One region of the Thalassolituus hydrocarboniclasticus genome, then DNA from elsewhere that is predicted to be linked to it. Evidence: predicted binding sites of a transcription regulator. Region 1 holds the regulator's gene; the other holds the start of a gene.
What was found. The regulator FliA, encoded in region 1, starts transcription of late flagellar genes. The targets are predictions, from matches to a motif close to CTAAAGTTNNNNNNNNNNCNGCCGATA.

Region 1 (11,027 bases):
GCCTAATCAATACCGCATCACCCTGATGGGCGTCACCCTGGCGGAAGCCGAAATCTATCCGGAGCGTGAAATGGCGATTAATCCGGGCCAGGTGTTTGGCAAAATCGACGGCCTGGCAGCTAAAGATCCGGCTTTCGGGCTGGATGCTTTCTGGATTGATGCAACCCAGAAAGATCGGGCCCAGACCCTTGGCTATACCGTGGTGGATGCCAGTACGGTTGTCGCTACCCACCTGAATCAGAAATTGCAGCGCCACGCGCATGAGTTGCTGGGTCATGAAGATGTGCAGCAGCTGGTTGATATGCTGGCCAAATCGTCACCGAAACTGGCCGAAGAGCTTGTACCTAATACCTTAAGTATCAGTCAGTTACTGGCGGTATTGCAGAACCTGCTGCGTGAGCACGTACCTATCCGCGATATGCGCTCTATTGCCGAGTCTTTGGCGAATAGTGGCAGTCAGAGTCAAGATACCGCCGCTATGACAGCTGCTGCACGCCTTGCCCTGAGCCGCATGATTGTCCAGAACATCTTTGGTAATGCGGATGAACTGGTGGTTATGACGCTGGATCCGGGGCTGGAACAGTTGTTGCTTAAAACCCTTCAGCAAAGCGGACAGCAGGCCGGACAGTATGGTCTGGTGCTGGAACCGGGAATGGCCGATACCCTGCAGCGTTCTCTGGCTGAGGCGGTACAGGCGCAGGAAATGGCAGGTAATCCGGCGGTGCTGCTGGTCACCAGCCAGCTGCGTGCGGCGATGGCCCAGTTTGTACGTAACAGCATTGAGCAACTGCAGGTGCTGGCGTATCAGGAAGTTCCGGACAACAAAAGTATTACCATTGTCGCCAGTATTGGCGGCAAATAGGCCCTTACGAATCATGAGTGCTGACTATGAAAGTTAAACGCTTCACCGCAGCCAATATGCAGCTGGCACTGCGTCTGGTCTCCCAGGAACTGGGAGCGGATGCGGTCATTCTGTCGAGCAAGAAAGTAGCGGACGGATTTGAAGTGGTCGCCGCTCTGGATTATCAGCCGGGCCACGAGCAGGAGCGTGCGGAAATTGAGCGCCAGCTGCGCCTGCAGCAGGAGCTGGAACAGGCGAAAGCGGCATCCCGCGAACCACAGCCAGCGCTGAAAAAACGTGATGAGCGCTATGAAGAACGTATGGCCTTTGCTGGCCAGAGCGACCTTTCCAGTACCGAATCGCTGTCTGCAGTATTAAGCGGCCTGAAAAATGATGATTTCCGTCGTACGGCGCCTGCCAGTTCCGGCAAGTCCAGTGCTGACAATAGCCGCAATGCCACTGAAGACAGTATGTTGCGCCAGCGTGCGGATCAGGAAGGCGAGTGGTACAACAACGTTATTCAGCAAATGAGCGGGGAGCTGCGCGAGCTGAAAGACTGGATGGTCAGCCATCAGGGCAGTGCCTGGGATACCCACCGGCCACTGACCTGGCAGCAGTCACAATTGTGGCAGCGCTGTCAGGATGTCGGGCTGGAAGCGGCCTGGGCGGATCGCGTTGCCAGTCGTATTGATGGTGATGTCCCGCTTGAAGATGCGTGGAAAAAAGCGCTGAAGCTGATTGCCTCTGATCTGCCGGTAGCACCGAACGGATTGCTGGATCGCGGTGGCATTTATGCTCTCGTCGGCCCGACCGGTGCAGGAAAAACGACAACCATCGGTAAGTTGGCAGCACAGTTTGTGATCCGCCACGGCGCTGAATCGGTGGCTTTGATCACCCTCGATAATTACCGCGTAGCAGCACACGACCAGCTGCGCACCTTTGCCCGCATTCTTGGTGTAACCCTGCATGTTGTGCCGGTCAATGGTGACCTGAGTAAGGTACTCGACAGCGTACGTGATAAAAAGCTGGTGTTGGTTGATAGCGCCGGACTGGCAAGTCAGGATCCACATTTTGCTGCGCAATTGTCTATGCTTAAACAGGCCGGAGCGCGTCTGAAAAAGCTGCTGGTATTGCCTCTGACCAGTCAGGGGCGTTGCCTGCAGGAAAACTATGAACATTTTAAAGCAGCAGGTTTGGCGGGTTGTGTGTTTACCAAGCTGGATGAGTGTTTCAGTCTTGGGCCTGCCATGAGTGTGTCGGCGCTGACCCAGCTGCCGGTCACCCTGGTGACTGATGGTCCGCACATCCCTGACGATGTGCATTATCCGGATGCTGAAAAACTGGTGAAACTGGCGGAGCAGATGGCGCGTATGGCGCGTACCCGCTGGCAGGCCGCCGAAGCCATGAGCTTCGCCACTCAGCATTCCAGTATTCAACACGGAGTATAACGACTAATGGCAAGGCATCCTGTGCAGGTCATCGCGGTCACCGGCGGTAAAGGTGGTGTCGGCAAGAGCAATGTCTCGGTCAACCTGGCTATCGCCCTGGCCGAAATGGGACGCAGAGTGGTGGTTCTCGATGCGGATCTGGGGTTGGCGAATATTGATATTCTGCTGGGTATCAGTTCTAACAAAACCATCGAAAATGTTCTGTCGGGCGAATGTGATCTGCGTGATGTGATGGTTAAAGGACCGGGCGGCATCCGTGTTGTTCCCGCGTCTTCCGGTACACAGAAACTGTCACAGCTGAATGCACTTGAACATGCCGGCCTGATTCAGGCTTTCAGCGATATTGGCGATGATATTGATGTGCTGATTATTGATACCGCGGCCGGAATTTCCGACAGTGTGATGAGTTTTGTCCGTGCTGCGCAGGAAGTGCTGATGGTGGTCACCGATGAACCAACCTCAATCACCGACGCTTATGCGCAGATCAAACTGCTGAATCGTGATTATGGGCTGTTCCGCTTCCGTATCGTTGCCAACATGGTTCGTACACCGCAGGAAGGTAATGCTTTATTTGCCAAACTTACTAAAGTGACGGATCGTTTTCTGGAAGTGGCTATGCAGTATGTCGGCGCCATTCCCCAGGACGATGCGCTTAAGCGTGCTGTGCAGCGCCAGAAAGCGGTGATCGATGCCTACCCGCGCTCCAAAGCGGCGACAGCATTCCGTGCGCTGGCTAAAAAAGTAGATTCATGGCCACTGCCTTCAACCCCCCGGGGGCATCTGGAGTTTTTTGTAGATCGGTTGGTTCAGGAAGCCGGGGCATAACGAGTGTCAGTAGGAAGTTGTCTGGTGTATTCCGACGTACAAAAACACGATTATGAACAACTGGTGCGTGAGCATGCGACGCTGGTAAAGCGTATTGCTCACCATCTTATCGGCCGCCTGCCTGACAGCGTGCAGCTCGATGACCTTATTCAGGCCGGTATGATTGGCTTGCTGGAGGCTGCACGTAAATACGACGGTGGCAAGGGTGCCAGTTTTGAAACCTACGCCGGTATCCGCATCCGTGGTGCCATGCTGGATGAAATCCGCAAAGGTGACTGGGCACCACGCTCGGTTCACCGCAATTCCCGCCGTATCAGTGAAGCCATTAAACAGATCGAAAGCGCAAAAGGCCGTGATGCTGAAGACAGCGAAGTCGCGGGCTTTCTTGGCATCAGTCAGGATGAATACCACGCGATTCTGAAAGACAGTGCCGGCTGTCGGCTGTTCAGCTTTGAAGAGGTTGTGGAGAAGAGCGAATCAGGCTTCGATGTCTTTGAGGATGAATCTCCGAATCCACTGGATGGCATCGAGCGTGAGTCCTTTCAGCGTCAACTCGCCGACGCTATCCGTCATTTACCCGAAAGAGAGCAACTGGTACTCGCACTCTACTATGACGAAGAACTGAATCTGAAAGAAATTGGCGCTGTGCTGGGTGTCAGTGAATCAAGGGTCAGTCAGCTGCACAGTCAGGCAGCTCATCGCCTGCGTGCCCGTCTTGGCGGCTGGTTGTCCTAACTCCTTCCTGTTATTGAAAAAAATCTTTTCTGAGCGCTTTGTTTCTGGATAAAGCGATAACTGTGTCTACACTAAACCTTAGGAACGACTTGGAATATAGAGAGTCGATTACTGGAGGTCGTTTTGGACAAAAACATGAAAATTCTGATCGTTGATGATTTCTCAACGATGAGACGAATCGTCAAAAATCTGTTACGCGACCTGGGGTTTACCAATACCCAGGAAGCTGACGATGGCACAACCGCACTTCCCATGTTGCAGAATGGTGATTTCGACTTCTTAGTGACGGACTGGAACATGCCTGGCATGACAGGTCTCGACTTGCTGAAGAAGGTCAGGGCCGATGATCGCCTGAAAACTCTGCCGGTACTGATGGTGACCGCGGAAGCCAAACGTGACCAGATTGTGGCTGCTGCGCAGGCAGGAGTTAATGGTTATGTTGTGAAGCCTTTCACCGCTGCAGTGCTGAAAGAAAAGATCGATAAGATCTTTGAACGTGTCGAAGGTTAACCAGGAAGACAACTTGATGGCCGGGATCAATCTGGATACCGATAACAGCGCTGTCGGCTCTGAAATCAAAAGCCTTGCAGAAAGCATGCTCAGGCAGCTTGAGCTTGGTGATCTCAGCAAGGCGGTAGCATTGGTTAATAACCTCAACGAGGTTCGTGACCGTACGCTGTACAATGAGATTGGCCGGCTGACCCGCGCTCTGCATGAAGCGATCAAAAATCTGCGGGTCGACTCGGTGGGCGCGGGATCTGAGATCGATAATGCAAGCGATAAGCTGGCCTATGTTCTGGAAATGACAGATAAATCGGCCAACCGCACTATGGACCTGGCCGATGCCGGTATGCCACTGGCAACCGACATCCATGACCGGGCCAGTGCATTATCGGTTGAGTGGCAACGTTTCCTTAATAAAGAATTAAAGCCGGATGAATTCCGTGCTTTAACCAAAGATATCAATCAGTTTCTGATCGACAGTGCGAATCAGTCCCAGAGATTGCAGGGACAGCTATCTGATATCGTGCTGGCACAGGATTTTCAGGATTTAACCGGTCAGGTTATTCATAAAGTCGCCGCATTGGTAACGGATGTGGAAAGCCGTCTTGTACAGCTTGTTGCGATGGCCGGTAACGTCGATTCCATTACCGGAATAGTTCATGCCGATCTTGAAACGGCTGAAAAGCCGACGGAAGGCGCCAATATCGCTGCGGAGGGACCGCAGATTAATAAGTCCAGTGAAGACGTAGTTGCCAGCCAGGATGATGTTGATGACTTACTGTCCAGTCTTGGTTTTTAAAGGAGCTAACGGATGAGTTTCGATGCTGATGAAGAGATTCTCCAGGATTTTTTGGTTGAAGCCGGAGAAATTCTTGAGCTGCTCTCTGAACAACTGGTCGATCTTGAACAACGCCCACACGATAAAGATCTGCTGAATGCTATTTTCCGCGGCTTTCATACTGTTAAAGGCGGTGCAGGGTTTCTGCAACTTAATCCGTTAGTAAACTGCTGCCATGCTGCGGAAAACGTTTTCGATACGCTGCGTAATGGCCATCGTACCGTTAATTCAGATCTTATGGATGTGGTGCTGCAGGCATTAGACAGCGTTAACGAAATGTTCGAAAGCGTTCGTTCCGGTGCCACACCAGAAGAAGCCGATCCGGAATTAATTGAACGGCTGCATAAACTCGCATTGCCTGAATCGGAAGACGAGGCAGCAGCTGATACACCTGTAAGTTCAGAGACTGATGTGGTCGCGGAAGAGGTCGCCGAGCCAACAATGGCAAGTGAACCTGTTATGTCAGCTTCTGGTGATAATGGCGATATCACTGACGATGAATTCGAACTGTTACTGGATGCACTGGACGAAGAAAAAGCGAATGCCGGGGCTTCTGATACAGCACCATCCGCACCTGCTGATGACGACTTTTTTGATATCGGCTCAGACACTACAGACACCAGCAGCGACGAAATAACCGAAGATGAATTTGAAGCATTACTGGATCAGATTCATGGCAAAGGAAAGCATGCTGCTGCGCAGAATAACGACACCGTACAATCAGAACCGGAGCCCGCTGCTCCGGCAGCAGAAGTATCTGGCACCGGTACAGGTGGTGATGATCTTATCAGTGACTCTGAATTTGAAGAATTACTGGATCGTCTGCACGGAAAAGGCAAGCACTCCAGTGCTCCGGGGGCTGCTGAAGTGGATGCGTCTGCTGATGCTGAAGTACCTGCAGCACCGGTAGCGGCAGCAGCTCCGGCGGCAGAGGTTAAGCCGGCTGCAAAAGCAGAAGCAAAGCCAGCACCTAAACCAGAAGCGAAGCCCGCAGCTGCCAAGGCACCCGCAGTGCCGGAAGAGAATAAACGCCAGGATAAAGATGCCGCTGCATCTGAAGCCACTGTGCGTGTTGATACCAAACGCCTTGACGACATCATGAATATGGTTGGCGAGCTGGTACTGGTCCGTAACCGTCTGGTTCGTCTGGGACTGAAAAGCACAGATGAGTCGATGGCCAAGGCTGTAGCCAATCTGGATGTGGTTACCGGTGATTTACAGGCATCCGTTATGAAAACCCGGATGCAGCCAATCAAGAAAGTATTTGGCCGTTTTCCGCGGGTTGTACGCGACCTGGCCCGCCAGCTGAAAAAAGAAATTAACCTGGAGTTGCGCGGCGAAGAAACGGATCTGGATAAAAATCTGGTCGAAGCTCTGGCCGATCCACTGGTTCACCTTGTACGGAATGCGGTGGATCATGGCGTGGAAATGCCGGATGTGCGTGAGAATAATGGTAAACCACGGGTTGGTACTGTTGTCCTCTCAGCAGAGCAGGAAGGTGATCATATTCTGCTGATTATTCAGGATGACGGCGGCGGTATGGATGCTGATGTTCTGCGCCGTAAAGCCGTAGAAAAAGGCGTGATGGATCAGGACGCTGCAGACCGGCTGACTGAAAATGAATGTTTTAACCTGATTTTTGCCCCTGGTTTTTCCACCAAAGAGCAGATATCCGATGTATCCGGCCGTGGCGTCGGTATGGATGTTGTTAAAACAAAAATTTCTCAGCTGAACGGGACTATTAACATCGATTCCCGTCCCGGTGTTGGCACCAGTATCCGCATTAAAGTACCGCTGACGCTGGCGATTATGCCAACACTGATGGTTATGCTGAAAAATCAGGCATTTGCATTCCCATTGGTCAGTGTGAATGAAATTTTCCACCTTGATCTGACTAAAACCAATATTGTTGATGGTCAGGAAGTGGTGGTTGTTCGGGAAAAACCGATACCTTTATTCCATCTGAAGCGCTGGCTGATCAAAGGTGAAGCTTATGCTAAAGCCGATGAAACTGCGCATGTCGTTGTTGTTTCTGTGGGTACCAAACGTGTTGGCTTTGTAGTCGATCAGCTGATTGGCCAGGAAGAAGTGGTGATTAAACCTCTGGGTAAAATGCTTCATGGTACTGCAGGTATGGCTGGCGCAACCATTACAGGGGATGGCCGGATTGCATTAATTCTTGATATTCCAAGTATGCTTACCCGCTACGCATCCTCCCGGCACTCAAGCGCAGCATAAAGTATTAACGACTAAGGAAGAGTTGATTTCATGAGTATCCGTGTTCTGGTCGTTGACGACTCAGGATTTTTTCGTCGCCGGGTAACCGACATTATCAATGCCGACGGCCGGATGGAGGTGGTTGGTGTTGCTTCCAATGGCCGTGAAGCCATTGAGATGAACGAATCGCTGAAGCCGGATGTTATTACCATGGACTATGAAATGCCGGTTATGGATGGCATTACAGCGGTGCGCAATATTATGCAGCGTCGTCCGGTTCCGGTATTAATGTTTTCTTCACTTACGTTCGAAGGCGCACGGGTTACGCTGGATGCGCTGGATGCCGGCGCCCTGGATTTTCTGCCCAAGAACTTTGATCAGATCGCCAAGGATGCTGTTCAGATAAAGCGCGCTCTGACGGATAAAATTGCTGGTGTGGCACGCAGTCAGACTAAAGTTGCTCCGTCACCGGTTGCCCGTCCGGCAGTCCGTGGACGTCTGACCCAGACTGAACTGGTTGTTATCGGAACCTCAACCGGTGGTCCTGCTGCTTTGCAGACTTTATTCAAAACCATTCCGGGCAGTTTCAAAACGCCGATAATTATCGTTCAGCATATGCCTGGCTCCTTCACAAAAGCCTTTGCTGAGCGTCTGAATTCTCTTAGTCCTCTGATTGTTAAAGAAGCAGCGGATGGCGACAAAATAGAACGCGGACATGTTTATGTTGCGCCTGGCGGTATGCAGTTGATGGTTGATCGTCGTGGTGGTGGTGTGATTCATATCCGGGAAAGCGATGAGCGGGTTAATTATCGCCCCAGTGTCGATATTGCTTTTGCTTCTGCTGCTAAACATTATGGCAACAAAGCATTGGCTATTGTTCTTACCGGGATGGGAGCTGATGGTCGTGAAGGAGCTCGCCTGCTGAAACAGGGTGGGGCCACTGTCTGGGCTCAGGATGAAGAGAGTTGTGTTATTTTCGGTATGCCGCTGGCCGTTATCAAGGAAGGGTTGAGTGATGAGGTATTGCCCCTTAAAGATATCGGACCGAGGCTTGTAGAAGAGGTCGGCTAGTGGATCGCTGGGCGCTGGTCACTGTTTTACTGGCAGTTACTGCCGTATTGACCGGCTTCTCTTTTGAAGGAGGAAATCTCGCGGCGTTATTAAATCCTCCTGCGGCTTTGATTGTGTTTGGTGGTGGTTTGTTGGCAACACTGGCGCAGCTCCCTGCCAGCCAGTACCGTCCTCTGGGAGCAATGTTGTTATGGCTTGTTGCTCCTCCTCAGTACTCTCTGGATATTCTTCTCAGTAAATTAACCACCAGTGGCAATGCCTTGCGCCGCGATGGTCCTTTGGCTCTGGAAAAAGTCGCGGCGTCTGAAAATGATCCTGTATTGCGTAAAGCTTTATTGCTGCTCGCCGATGGTAATGATGTTGAAGCGATGCAATCTGCACTTTATCTGGAGCTGAAAAGCCGGGAAGAGCGCGATCAGGACGTATTGGGAGTGCTGGATAATCTGGCTGGTTACTTACCAACTCTGGGTATTGTTGGTGCGGTACTTGGTTTGATGCAGGTTTTATCAAGTATTAAACAACCGGAGGCTCTTGCCGCAGGTATTGCGACCGCTTTTGTGGCAACGTTTTATGGTGTTGCCAGTGCCAATCTTATCGTAATCCCTCTGACCAGTACTTTACGTCAGCGTCTGGCAATCCGCAGCCGTTACTATGAAGCGCTGATGTTAGGTGTGGTCGCTCTGCGTAACGGAGTGAACCCTATGGCACTGCGTTATCGTATGCAGGGAATTGTGTTGTGAGGCGGCCTGGTCCGGATCCACATCGCTGGCTGGTTTCTTATGCTGATTATATGACGCTGTTGTGCGTCTTTTTTATCATGTTGTATGCCGTACAGCTGATTGATGATGAGCAGGGCTCGGCGATCCGCAGCGAGCTTGAAGGTGTGTTTTCTACCGTTCTTCCCCCCGAACCCATTACTCCGCCAACGTTGTCCACGCCTTTGGAAGATGGCAATGGATTGTTACCTTTATTGGCTGATATTCGCCAGGTTGCTCAATTTATTCCGGAGTCGGACGATATAAGAATAGAAGGGGATCAGGACTGGATTACCGTATCGCTGAATGCGGATCTGTTATTTGCCCGCGGTGAGACGCGGATTCGTGACGAAGCTTTGCCGCTGATGCAGGCTATTGCCGCTGAACTGAAAGATTTTCCGTTCCCGATTAATGTTCAGGGGCATTCGGACGATACACCAGCAAAAGGCATCACTAACTGGGAAATTTCAGCCCTGAGGGCTGCATCGGTGGTACAGAATCTGGTGCTGTATGGCGTTGCACCGCAGAGGATGGCGGCAGTCGGGCTTTCGTATTATCACCCGCTGAATACAGACGATACGGAAGATGCGCGGGCAAAAAACCGGCGAGTAGTCATTTTTATGACCCAGACGAGCGAAGCAGCGCCCTGGTCCCGGCCTTCTGAAAGAAATTGACATGCTTTTTGCTTAATCAGGTAATTAACAGCCAAAAGTACTTTTTGTGGTCGCTGTTCCGATCACATGCATACAGAGAACAGGGTGATACTCGTGCGGATTTGGTCGATAGCAAATCAAAAAGGCGGTGTTGGTAAAACGACCAGCGTGGTTGCTCTGGGAGGTCTGTTGGCCGAGCAGGGGAAGCGCGTATTGTTAGTGGACCTTGATCCTCATGGTTCCCTGACGAGTTATTTCCGGCAAAACCCCGATAATCTGGAGCGCAGTCTTTATCACCTGTTTTTTGAGCAACGTTATAAAGACAAAGCTTTCATTCAGACCGTTATCAAACCAACCAGCCTGCCGAATGTTTCTTTACTGCCGGCGACAACATCACTGGCCACTCTTGAGCGTCAGGTCAGTGGTCAGGACGGCATGGGGCTGGTGCTGGCGCGTTCGCTTGCCCAGCTGTGGGATGAATACGATTACGCGCTACTGGATACCCCGCCAATTCTTGGCGTGCTGTTAGTGAATGCTCTGGCGGCCTGTCAGCGTCTGGTGATTCCTACCCAAACTGAACATCTGGCGATGAAAGGTCTGGAGAGAATGATTCATACCCTGAAAATGGTGATGCGCTCACAGAACCGTAACCTGCCTTTTATGATTGTTCCGACGTTATTCGATCGCCGGACACTGGCCTCTGTAACCACGTTGAAAGAAATGCGTCGTTTGTATCAGGATTCTCTGTGGCAGGAGGCGATTCCGGTCGACACACGCTTACGTGATGCCAGCCATGAAGGTGTTTTTCCACACCAGATGGATGAGCAGGGAAGGGGGGTCCGGGCTTATCGTCATTTACTGAGCGAACTTGATGTGGCGGATCCGGGTCGTGGCTAATCATATGCCGTCGTTGCCGACTAATCTGAGTAACCCATTGGACGACTACTTTGATCATCTGTTAGCCGCCGATGGTGAAATCACAGATCAGGAAGTTAACTGGGATGACCTGCTGCGCTCCGCGGTCAGTCCCCATCATTTGCAGGAGGCGTTGGCAAGCAGCACCCTGAAGCAGGGCTATGCGCCGGTTCTTGTGCGGCCACTGGGTCAGGGAGGAAAAGCTGCTCAGAGAACTCAGCTATT
Region 2 (11,027 bases), 1.4 Mb from region 1:
TTGGTGCCGATTACCGCCTGACCAATGATCTCAGCCTGTTCGCTGAGCATGAAACCGGGTTTGAATCGGCAGCACCGGAACGCACTGTGCTGGGTATGCGTGCCACCCCATGGAGCGGCGCCAAAGCTCAGCAAAGCATCGAACAGGTTGAGCAGGATGATGCCTACCGTCTGTTTGCCGTGTCTGGCCTGACTCAGGAAATCGCCCTCACCGACGCCCTGAGCGTCAGCCTCGGCTTTGATCAGGCGCGTAATCTGGAAGCCAATGCACCGGGCGAAACCTCAGACAGTACCGAAGACTTCCACGCCACCCACGCCGGTATGTCGTACCGCACCAGCCTGTGGCAATGGAATAACCGTGTGGAATACCGCGACGGCAGCGACAGCGATAAATGGGTAGCCCGCACCAGCCTGTACCATCCGCTTAACGATGCGCTGGCCACCGGTGGCAGCCTGAATTATTTCAAAGAAGACGGCAGCAGCAGTTACAGCAATCAGCTGGAAGCGAGCTTCGATCTGGCCATCCGCCCGCGCCGCCACCCTTATGCCCTGCTTTGGCAAACCCGTTGGGTGCAGCAGGCTGAAGGCGGCGAAGGCACGCCAAGCCGCTCACGCAAACTGATTAACAATGTACACGGCAACTGGCTGTTCACGCCTGCCAACCAGCTGGCCGCCCAGTACGGTATCAAGCGCGTGCTCGATCAGTACAACAGCGATGATTACGCCTCCACCACCGACTTTATGGCGGCTGAATGGCGTCATCACCTGAATCCGACCTGGGATATCGGTGCCCACGGCCGTCGTCTGCACAGCTACGAAGCTGGTCAGACCGCGCACGGTACCGGTGTATCGGTTGGCTGGATTCCGCAGACCAACGTCTGGCTCGGACTGGGTTATAACTTTACCGGCTTTATCGATACCGATTTCTCCGCCGCTAATTTCACCGCCAAAGGCGTGTACCTGAAAATGCGCTTCAAAGCGGATCAGGAAACCCTCGCCACCCTGCGCGCGGCGTTCTACTGAGCGCCGCACGCTGCAATACTGCCCCCGCGGAATATCAGAACTGTCACTAACTGACTGGACGCAACCGTTGCAAACGCTGACAATACGCCATCATTCTCAAATAAAAGTGCCGGCTTTTTATCCGGTTGCTTGATAACAAAAACCGATAAGGAACTGGCATGACTTCCCGTGACCAACTGATCAACGCTCAGGGCCAACCGGCATTTGGCATTTTTCCTGATGGCGTCAGCGAGCTGAACTATCTCGATTATGATCTGCGCTCTCCCATGGACCGTAAGCGCAGTGCGCTGGCCAAACGTTTTGGCTTTAATCAGTTTCAGTTTGTCAGTTTTATCAGCCCACAGTTAATTGTCGGTCTTGCCATTGTCGATCTGAAACTGGTGAGTAACGCTTTTCTGTATTTATACGATCCGGAAACGGAAGCCTTCGAAGAATTCAGTTTTCTGCAACCGCTGGGCAAAAACACTCATATCGAACCACGGCCGAATGACGGCAATGCTGAATTCCGCAAAGGCGGTAATACATTCAGCATCAAAGCCAGCCGTACTCCGGGTGTGCGCAAGGTATCGGTGTCACTGGCCAAGGGCGTACACATTGATGCCACCATCGACGAAAGCACTTCCTATAACCCGCTCGCGATCTGTACCCGCGCCGGTTACCAGGGCTGGGTATTTACCCAGAAAAGCACCGCTCAGGTCTGTAATGGTGTGGTCGACTGGCACGGGAAAAAATACGATCTGCAGGCCATTGGCGCGCTGGCTGGCGTCGACTGGACCGGCGGTTTTATGCGCCACGAAACGTTCTGGAACTGGGGCAGCCTGTCCTGCCTCCTGAGCGATGGCCGTCGTCTGGGCTTTAACCTCGCCGCCGGGGTAAACGAAACCGGCTTCAGCGAAAATGCCATCTGGTTAGACGGCAAGATGATTAAAGTGGATATGGTGGATTTCCGTTTTGACCGTTATCACCCGGATCATTCCTGGGCGCTGCGCTCCGCCGATGGCAGCATTGATCTGCACTTTGAGCCTAAAGGCCGCCGTCAGGAAAAAACCAATGCGCTGATTATGGCATCCAATTTTAATCAGTACTTTGGCCAGTACCACGGCGATATTCATCTGCCGGATGAAAGCATTCATCTCGAAGGCGCCTGGGGTCTGGTCGAAGACCACTACGCCCGCTGGTAAGTAACTTTCTGCTGTTACGACATAAAAAAACCGGGCATGGCCCGGTTTTTTATTTTTGGCTGTTACTGCTCTGATCAGGCTTTTTGTCAGGGTACAAGGCTGCCGATCATCAGCTTAACCAGCTCTTTTTCCTGATTACTGACCGGCGACTGCTCAGCCTGCCAGTCACCGCTTTGTGGCATTGGCTGACCGGATTTGGAAATGCGCGCCACCAGAGTCACCTGCTCATGACTGCTCAGGTTCATACCCGGGGCCATCGCCTGGGCATCGCTCAGGGTAATCACCTGTGGTAACTGAGCAACGGTCAGCTTCTGTACGGCTAATGGCATCGGTGGGCCACTGACAGCACGGGCCAGAACAAACACGGTATCCGCCGGATCAACAGCCGCTTTCGCTTCTGCAGAAAGATCGACCAGCACTTTAATTTCAGCGCGTTTCATCCAGCTTAAATCGACCTCGCCGCCCTGCTCACGCACATGCTCAACCGCACGTAAAATGCCTTGCGCCAGCATCTGCGCTTCCGGGGTGTCACCCATGCTCAGCCACAGCTGACGCCAGTAATTAACCGCACCCTGATAATCTTTTAATTCAAACGCGAGCATGCCGGCCATACCTAACGCCTGCGGATTGCCCGGGACCAGCTCAAGCGAATCTTTCAACAGCTGATACATGCCGTTATCCGCTTTCTGATCAGCAGCAAAAAAACGTGCCTGGGCCAGAAGACTCATGGTGGCAGCACGATCGGCAGTAGCTTCTTCCGGTAATACCACCAGAATGTCAGCAAAAACCTCTGCGGCTTCAGCAAAGTTGCCATTAGCATTCAGCAAGCGGCCGCGCAGATAATTCCATTCAATATTGCCCGGCTGCTTTTGTCCGGCAGCGGCAAGACGCTCGATTAATTCACTGCGTTCCGGCGGTGTCAGTTCAGCCTGACTGGCTTTTTCCAGCAACTCAGTGGCGCGCATTTCGTTGGCTGCTCCCCACTGCTGGTACAACAACACCGTCGCACCAACAGACACAACAAACAAAGCGGCAGCAACCGGCCAGCGGTAGCGTGCTGAAGCCTTTGTCTGAGCGCTTACAACAGTGCTGTTCGCGGCCAGAAATTCACGGTCCAGCTCCAGCTGCAAAGCCTGCTTCTGCTCTTCGTCCAGATCACTGGCGGCCAGCTCATCGGTACGCTCCTGATACAGACGCAGATTTTCTTCACTCTGATAACGGTCATCGGCTTTTTCCCGGTGCCAGACCGGCACCAGCAAAAACATCAGCAGTAACAGACTCAGTAATAACAGTGCCCAGATCATGAAGATTTCGCCTTATTTTTTAATGCCTGCAGACGTGCCTGTTCTTCTGCACTCAGTGGTTTCGGTGGTTGTTTCTGACCACGACGGATCAGCACCAGTAACAACAGACCAAAAATGAAAACCAGCGCCGGGCCAAACCACAGCAACACGGTTTCTGCGCGGAACGGCGGGTTATAGCGTACAAAATCGCCGTAACGGTCAACCAGATAGCCGACAATTTCTTCGTCACTCTGACCTTCCTGCATCAGCTCATACACTTTATCGCGCAGATCAACCGCGACCGGTGCATTGGAATCCGCCAGGTTCTGGTTCTGACATTTCGGGCAGCGTAAATCCTGCGCCAGCTGCTCGAAGCGCGCGGCATCCTCAGGATCGTCAAAGGGGTATTTATAACCATCGACCGTTGCCAGCGCTGACAGTGGCAGCAACAGGCAGAGAAACAGAAACATTTGCTTCATTGCATCGCCTCAAATTGCGGCTGCAGTTTGGCCCAGACCGCAGTATTCAGATCGCCGATATGCTTAGCGCGGATAATCCCTTTGCTGTCGACCAGAAAGGTTTCCGGTGCGCCATAAACGCCCAGCTCCAGACCTAATTTTCCGTCCGGATCAGCGATATTAAACAGATAAGGATTGCCGTACGCGCTGAGCCACTGACGGGCTTTAAAATCATCGTCTTTGTAATTAATGCCGACGATTTTAACGCCTTCTTTTGCCAGCTCATTTAAAAAAGCATGCTCAGCTTTACAGGTTGGGCACCAGGTGGCCCAGACGTTCACCAACACCGGTTCCTGCGGCAAATGATTGGTGCTTTCGCCGGACTCAACGGTATTAAGAATAAAGGTCGGAAACGGCTTACCGATTAAGGGTGACGGCAGCGAGGTTTTATCCTCCTGACCCAGACCAATCCAGAACAGAATGCCCATGGCAATAAAACCGACCAATGGGATAAACAGGAACGCGCGGTTCATGCGGTCACCTCCTGTGCAGTGTTTGCCTGAGCATTATTCTGTGGTGCATTTTTACGCTGGCGGTAACGTTTATCCAGCATGGCCAGCAAGCCACCCAGCGACATAAAGATCGCCCCCAGCCATACCCAGCGCATAAAAGGTTTTACCTGCAGACGCATACCCCAGGCACCATCGGCCAGAGGTTCACCCATAGAGACATACAGATCGCGGAACAACGATACATCAATCGCCGCTTCAGTCATGATCGAACCGCTGGCGTTGTAACGGCGTTTCTCCGGTTGCAGCAGAGCAATCTCGCGCTCACCGTCATACACGCGGAAACGAACAGCATCAGACACGTAGTTCGGTCCTTCTACATGGCCGGCATCAACAAATTCAAAGCGGTAATCGCCGAGCATTTCTGAATCGCCTTTGGCCATACGAACCGATACTTCAGTGCTGTAATTCGCCACCATAGTGACGCCGATAATGGTAATCGCCACACCCAGGTGCGCCAGTACCATGCCCTGATAGCTCAGACCCAGCTGCGGAATGCGGCTTAAACGGCCACGGGCTTTTTTCCACACATCCACCAGCGTGGCACCAATCAGCCAGAAGCTGACGCCCATACCCAGCAGCACTTTCCAGTTCATTGTGCCGTCAGCCAGCAGAGGCACGGCAAAGCCCAACAGCACAGCGGCAACCATAGCCGCCACGGTTTCAGAGCCCAGACGCTTGAGGTCATCGGCTTTCCAGCGCGCCATAGCACCCAGCGCAATCACCAGCCCCAGTACCACACTGATCGGCACAAACATAAAGTTGAACCAGGACGCACCCACCGACAGCTTGCCCATGCCCATAAAGTCGATAATCAGCGGATACAGGGTGCCCAGCAGAATGGCAAAGGCCGCCACCAGCAACAGCAGGTTATTAAGCAGCAGGAAGCTTTCCCGCGACACCCAGCTGTAACGGCCCACCGACGCCACGGTCGGCGCTTTAATGGCATACAGCAACAAAGAGCCACCGACACAGATACCCAGCAGCGCCAGAATAAACACCCCGCGCTCAGGGTCAGAGGCAAAGGCGTGTACCGAGGTCAGTACACCGGAGCGCACGAGGAAAGTCCCCAGCAGACTCAGAGAGAAGGCAAAAATAGCCAGCAGTACAGTCCAGCTTTTGAACAGACCGCGTTTTTCCGTCACCGCCAGCGAATGCAGCAACGCAGTGGCCACCAGCCACGGCATTAATGAAGCATTCTCAACCGGGTCCCAGAACCACCAGCCGCCCCAGCCAAGCTCGTAATAAGCCCACCAGCTGCCCAGAGCAATGCCCAGGGTCAGAAAGATCCAGGCGGCCATAGTCCACGGACGTGACCAGCGTGCCCAGGCGGCATCCAGACGCCCGCCCAGTAACGCCGCCAGAGCAAAAGCAAAGGCCACCGACAAACCGACGTAGCCCATATACAGCGTTGGCGGGTGCACGATCAGACCAAAATCCTGCAGCAGCGGATTCAGGTCAGCGCCTTCGTGCGGCATGCTTGGCAGGTTACGTTCAAAGGGGTTGGAAGTTTCCAAGGTGAACAGGATAAAGCCCACCGACACCATCCCCATAATCGACAGCACCCGTGCCACCATATCCAGCGGCAGCGATTTGCTGAACCAGGCAACCGCCAGTCCCCAGCAGCCCAGCATGGTTACCCACAGCAACAGCGAGCCTTCATGAGCGCCCCACACAGCACTGATCTTGTAAGCCGTTGGCAGAGCGGTATTGGAGTTTTTGGCAACATAAGCCACCGAGAAATCATCCACCACAAAGCAGTAAGCCAGAATCACCAGACTGATTAGCAGAAACACAGCCTGCGCACTGGCCAGCGGGCGGGCATAAGCCATCAGCCAGCCCTGACCACGGCGCACACCAATCAGCGGCAGCACACTCTGTATAGCAGCCACCAGCAGGGCAAAAATCAGTGCCAGCTGGCCAAATTCGGGCAGCATTCCGGACAGGTTACCCATATCAGTATCTCGCTTCTTCCAAGGCCCGTTTACCGTCCTGATGCGCTTTTTCCAGCGCATCCTGTACTTCTGGCGGCATGTAGTTTTCATCGTGTTTTGCCAGTACTTCGGAGGCGACGAACACACCGTCTTCACCAAGCTGGCCAAGGGCGACAATGCCCTGCCCCTCACGGAACAGATCCGGCAGGATACCTTCGTAGGCAATGGTCACTTCCGAGCGGCCATCACTGACCACAAAGCGCACACCCAGGCCGCTGTTATCGCGTACCACGGTGCCCGGCTCAACCAGACCACCGGCGCGGATAGTACGACCAACCGGCGCTTCACCGCTGGCAATCTGGGTCGGGGTCATAAACAGATTGATATTCTGGCTGAGTGAATACATCAGCAGACCAACGGCGCTGCTCACACCGAGAACCATAAACAGAATCAGAGTCAGACGTTTTTTACGCTTGGGGTGCATGCTTTTTCTCCCGGCGCAGACGCTGGGCCTGCTCTTTCAGTAAACGACGACGGCGCAGCAACGGCTGAGCCACATTTAAAGCAATAATCACAGCGGTCAGACCATAGGACAGCCAGACATACAGGCCGTGGTGGCCCATGGCCAGAAACTCGCTAACACTGTTGAATTCCATCAGGACTCCAGAATCTGTTTGACCCAGCTGCGCTTACGTTCATGCCATAAGATTTCATTGCGCGTACGCAGAATCACCAGCAGAGCGAAGAACACATAGGTGGTAACAATCATAATCAGCAGCGGTATCAGCATGTCCGGATGCATGCTGGGTTTTTCCGTCAGCTTCAGCGTGGCCGGCTGATGCAGGGTGTTCCACCACTCCACTGAGTATTTGATAATCGGAATATTCACCAGACCGACCAGCGACAGAATGGCGCCGGCGCGGTAAGAGCTGTCTTCAGACTCCATCGCCTGCTGCAGCGCCATCACGCCAAAATACAGAAACAGCAGCAACAGCATGGACGTTAAACGCGCATCCCATACCCACCAGGTACCCCAGGTTGGCTTGCCCCAGATCGCTCCGGTCAGCAGTGCAATCAGGCAAAAACTGGCACCGATAGGCGCAATCACCTTCGCCACCCAGGCCGCCATTTTCATGCGCCAGATCAGGTACACCGCACCGGCCACCGCCATCATCATAAAAGCGCTTTGCGCCAGCAGTGCAGCCGGTACATGGATATAAATAATGCGGAAGCTGTTGCCCTGCAGATAATCCGCGGGCGCATACAGCAGCCCCAGAACCAGACCGACGACTGTGCCGATCACCGACAGAACGGCCAGCCAGGGAATCCAGCCGGTGGTAATTTCATAAAACCATTTGGGTGAACCCAGACGGTGATACAGCTGTTTAAGCCACTGCCACATAACAACTACCGCGATAAGTTGAGTTTTAACGCCGCTGCCGAAGCAAAGGGCGTCAGACATAACGCCAGCGCCAGCATGGCGCCGAGAAAACCAATCTGGCCGTTCCAGGCCATACCAATGCCCGCATGGTACACCGCACTGGCAGCAAAAATCAGAACCGGAATATACAGCGGCAGAATCAGCAGGCTGAGCAGCAAGCCACCGCTGCGAACACCCGCCGTCAGTGCCGCACCGACGGCACCGAGCAGACTGAGTACCGGAGTGCCCACTGCCAGACTCAGAATCAGTGCCCAGAAAGCATCATCCGGCAGCGCCAGCATCAACCCCAGCACCGGCGCCATCAGGGTTAACGGCAGGCCACTGATACACCAGTGCACCAGCGCCTTGCCCAGCGACATGGCATATAACGACTCGCCGGAGGCCAGCCATTGCTCCAGCGAGCCATCTTCCACATCGGCTTTATACAGAGCATCCAGCGACAATAAAGTTGCCAGCAACGCGGCCACCCAGATCACGCCGCCGGCAATCTTGCTTAAAAACTTAGGGTCCGGATCAACCGCCAGCGGGAACAGCGCCGCCACCATTAAGAAAAACATCAGCGGATTGAGCCACTCGCCGGGATTGCGCGCCGCCAGCAGCAGATCACGCTTGATGGTTGCCGTTACCAGGCTCATGCGCGTGCACTCCCCAGCTCCAGCTGTCGCAGGCTGGCGATATTCTCCAGCGCATGGTGGCTGGTAATAATCACCGCGCCGCCACTTTCAACCTGCCGCTGCAGGCGGCCTTCGAGCCAGCGCACCCCGGCTTTATCGAGTGCAGTAAAGGGTTCATCAAGAATCCACAACGGGGTTGGCGCCACACATAAACGCGCCAGGGCCACACGCCGCTGCTGGCCGGCCGACAATTGCTGACAGGCGGTTTCTTCATAACCGCCCAGCTCAACCTCATCCAGTGCCGCCCACAGCTGATCTTCGCTGACGCTCCAGCTGCTGACCAGCCAGCGCAGGTTCTCCAGTGGCGTCAGCGCTTTTTTCACCGCCGCCAGATGGCCCTGATATAAACGCTGTGACGCATACGCAGAAAAGTCATCGGTCAGAGGTTCACCGCACCACAGCAGCTCGCCTTCATAGTCACGGTTCAGTCCGGCCAGCAGACGCAGCAGCGTGGTTTTACCGGCGCCGTTCGGCCCCGCCAGCTGCAGCAGATCACCGTTGCCAACCGCAACATCCAGCTGCTCAAACAGCACCCGGTCGTCGCGTTCACACAGCAACTGCCGGGCCTGCAAGTCGATAATGGTGGAGCCTGACGTGGCGGTCATGATGAACCTTATTCGAAAAAATCCGCGGCATTATATACAAAATCCCTCTGTCGGGACGGAAGCCGCCGAACTAAGATGGGTAAAGATGCGTAAACCTTGGCCGATATCAACGTTATGCTGCCCGATTCCGTCCCGCTCGTCTCATCTGCCACCCTGAAAGCCGCCGCTCTGAACAAGGTTCAGGCTGACGCGGACCGGGCTGTGGACGCCTCTGCCCAGAGCAAAACATCAGGCAGCGCAACAGCGGCTAGCGGAACAGACGCAAAAGCCACACGCCAGTCAGCCACGCAGAGTTTTAATGCCAGAGTCATCAGCAGCATCGCCACCGATGACGGTTACCGCCTGACCCTCGAAGGCCAGGACAACTCCGGCAAAGCTCAAACCCTGCAGGTCAACAGTCAGTCCCCATTGCCGCGCAATACCGTCTTAACCCTGCAACTGAGCGAAGATGCAGACGGCCAGATGCGCCTGAGCGTAACGGACATAAAACTCCCGCCGCAGACCAGCCCGTTACCGGAAACCTCAGCCAGCACTCTGAAACTGGCCGCCGAGGCGCTGCTGGCCAGCCTGAAAAACAATGACAAAACCGCGGCGCAAATACCTGTACCGCCAACACCTGTACCGCCAACAACAGGCGCCACAAGCAACAATCCCGGTGTCTCACAGACAGGACAACCGGCAGCGCCTCTGCCCGCTCTGATCAGCCAGTTTCTGGCCAGCCGCCTGCCCTTGCTGAACACAACAGCCACAACCTCTGCGCCGCTCAGCAGCATATTGCCGGCCGGAGTCAATTCAGCCGGTATCTATACCAACCCGGCCAGAGCACCAGCGGGCAACAGTACTGCACCAATGACAGGTTCAGCAGCCGGATTGCCCGGCACGGTCAGCACGCCATCCGGCGCAACTCAGATGGGAACAGCAACGGATAGTGCACGGCTCTTACCGGGCTCAGCTTCAGCTTTGCAGCAACTGTTACAGCAACCCGGACTGCCAGCCAGTGTACGCCAGCCGCTGCAGCAGTGGCTGAACCATTTGCCGCAAATACCGCAGCTGCAACAGCCCGCAGCCCTGCGTGAAAGTGTGCTGAACAGTGGCCTTATGTACGAAAACAAAGTAATGACCCTGCTGCAAAGCGCACTCACACAGCCAGCTCCGGGTATGTCTGGCCAAGGTATGTCTGGCCCAGGTATTTCTGGCGCAGCAACACCAGACTCCGCAATAACCTCAGACAGCAGCTCGCTGTTCCGTACCCTCTGGGCCAAAGCCGGAATGGCGCAAGCGGCGGAACATCTGCAAACACTCAAAACGGCATTACAGGCTGCAGGCAATACTTCAAATACCCCTTCCGGAGCGGCACCAGCCAGTCCAGCAGATGCCTTAACAGCAGCCCTGCAAACGACGCGCGAGCGACTTGAAACAGCAACAGAAACGCCCGCTCCTGCAATCAGCAACAGCCTGCTGCAAAAGATTGAGCACCTTCTGCACAGCGACAGTAAAGCCGCCATGGGCAAAGCGCTGCTTGCCTGGTTGCAGATTATTGCCCAGCACCGTGGCAGAGATGGGCAGGTCTCCGCACCGCGGGAGCTGCCACTGTCGTTGCCAGCCGGTCTGCGTGACAACCTGCCGGAAGGCTTTCGCCTGCTGCACAGCACTCTGGCCCAACTTGAAGTGGATCAGGCCCAGCGTCTGCAGAATGGCGGCGACAACAGCCTCAGTATTCCGCTGTATTTCCGTGATGATCAGCAGCCCAGAGAAATCCGCCTGCAACTGCAGAAAGAAGAAACCGGCGGCAACGATAGCGAGCAGAAAAAAACCATCCGCTGGCGTCTGAAACTGCATTTCGAACTGCAGCAACTGGGT

Region 2: the regulator FliA is predicted to act here: its motif matches at 9,247-9,273, upstream of fliK (flagellar hook-length control protein FliK).

What each region holds. Positions count from the first base shown of each region.
Region 1 covers NZ_CP054475.1:2,822,766-2,833,792, reverse strand. The annotation lists gene flhA (flagellar biosynthesis protein FlhA) at 1-862, shown strand, start outside; gene flhF (flagellar biosynthesis GTPase FlhF) at 889-2,289, shown strand; gene HUF19_RS12685 (MinD/ParA family protein) at 2,296-3,114, shown strand; gene HUF19_RS12680 (RNA polymerase sigma factor FliA) at 3,118-3,849, shown strand; gene cheY (chemotaxis response regulator CheY) at 3,985-4,359, shown strand; gene HUF19_RS12670 (protein phosphatase CheZ) at 4,376-5,152, shown strand; gene HUF19_RS12665 (chemotaxis protein CheA) at 5,165-7,429, shown strand; gene HUF19_RS12660 (protein-glutamate methylesterase/protein-glutamine glutaminase) at 7,460-8,479, shown strand; gene HUF19_RS12655 (motility protein A) at 8,479-9,219, shown strand; gene HUF19_RS12650 (OmpA family protein) at 9,270-9,908, shown strand; gene HUF19_RS12645 (ParA family protein) at 10,002-10,784, shown strand; gene HUF19_RS12640 (hypothetical protein) at 10,777-11,027, shown strand, end outside.
Region 2 covers NZ_CP054475.1:1,380,370-1,391,396, reverse strand. The annotation lists gene HUF19_RS06185 (OmpA family protein) at 1-1,022, shown strand, start outside; gene HUF19_RS06180 (DUF2804 domain-containing protein) at 1,181-2,203, shown strand; gene ccmI (c-type cytochrome biogenesis protein CcmI) at 2,290-3,507, opposite strand; gene HUF19_RS06170 (cytochrome c-type biogenesis protein) at 3,504-3,965, opposite strand; gene HUF19_RS06165 (DsbE family thiol:disulfide interchange protein) at 3,962-4,477, opposite strand; gene HUF19_RS06160 (heme lyase CcmF/NrfE family subunit) at 4,474-6,450, opposite strand; gene ccmE (cytochrome c maturation protein CcmE) at 6,470-6,931, opposite strand; gene ccmD (heme exporter protein CcmD) at 6,915-7,103, opposite strand; gene HUF19_RS06145 (heme ABC transporter permease) at 7,103-7,849, opposite strand; gene ccmB (heme exporter protein CcmB) at 7,855-8,523, opposite strand; gene ccmA (cytochrome c biogenesis heme-transporting ATPase CcmA) at 8,520-9,167, opposite strand; gene fliK (flagellar hook-length control protein FliK) at 9,369-11,027, shown strand, end outside.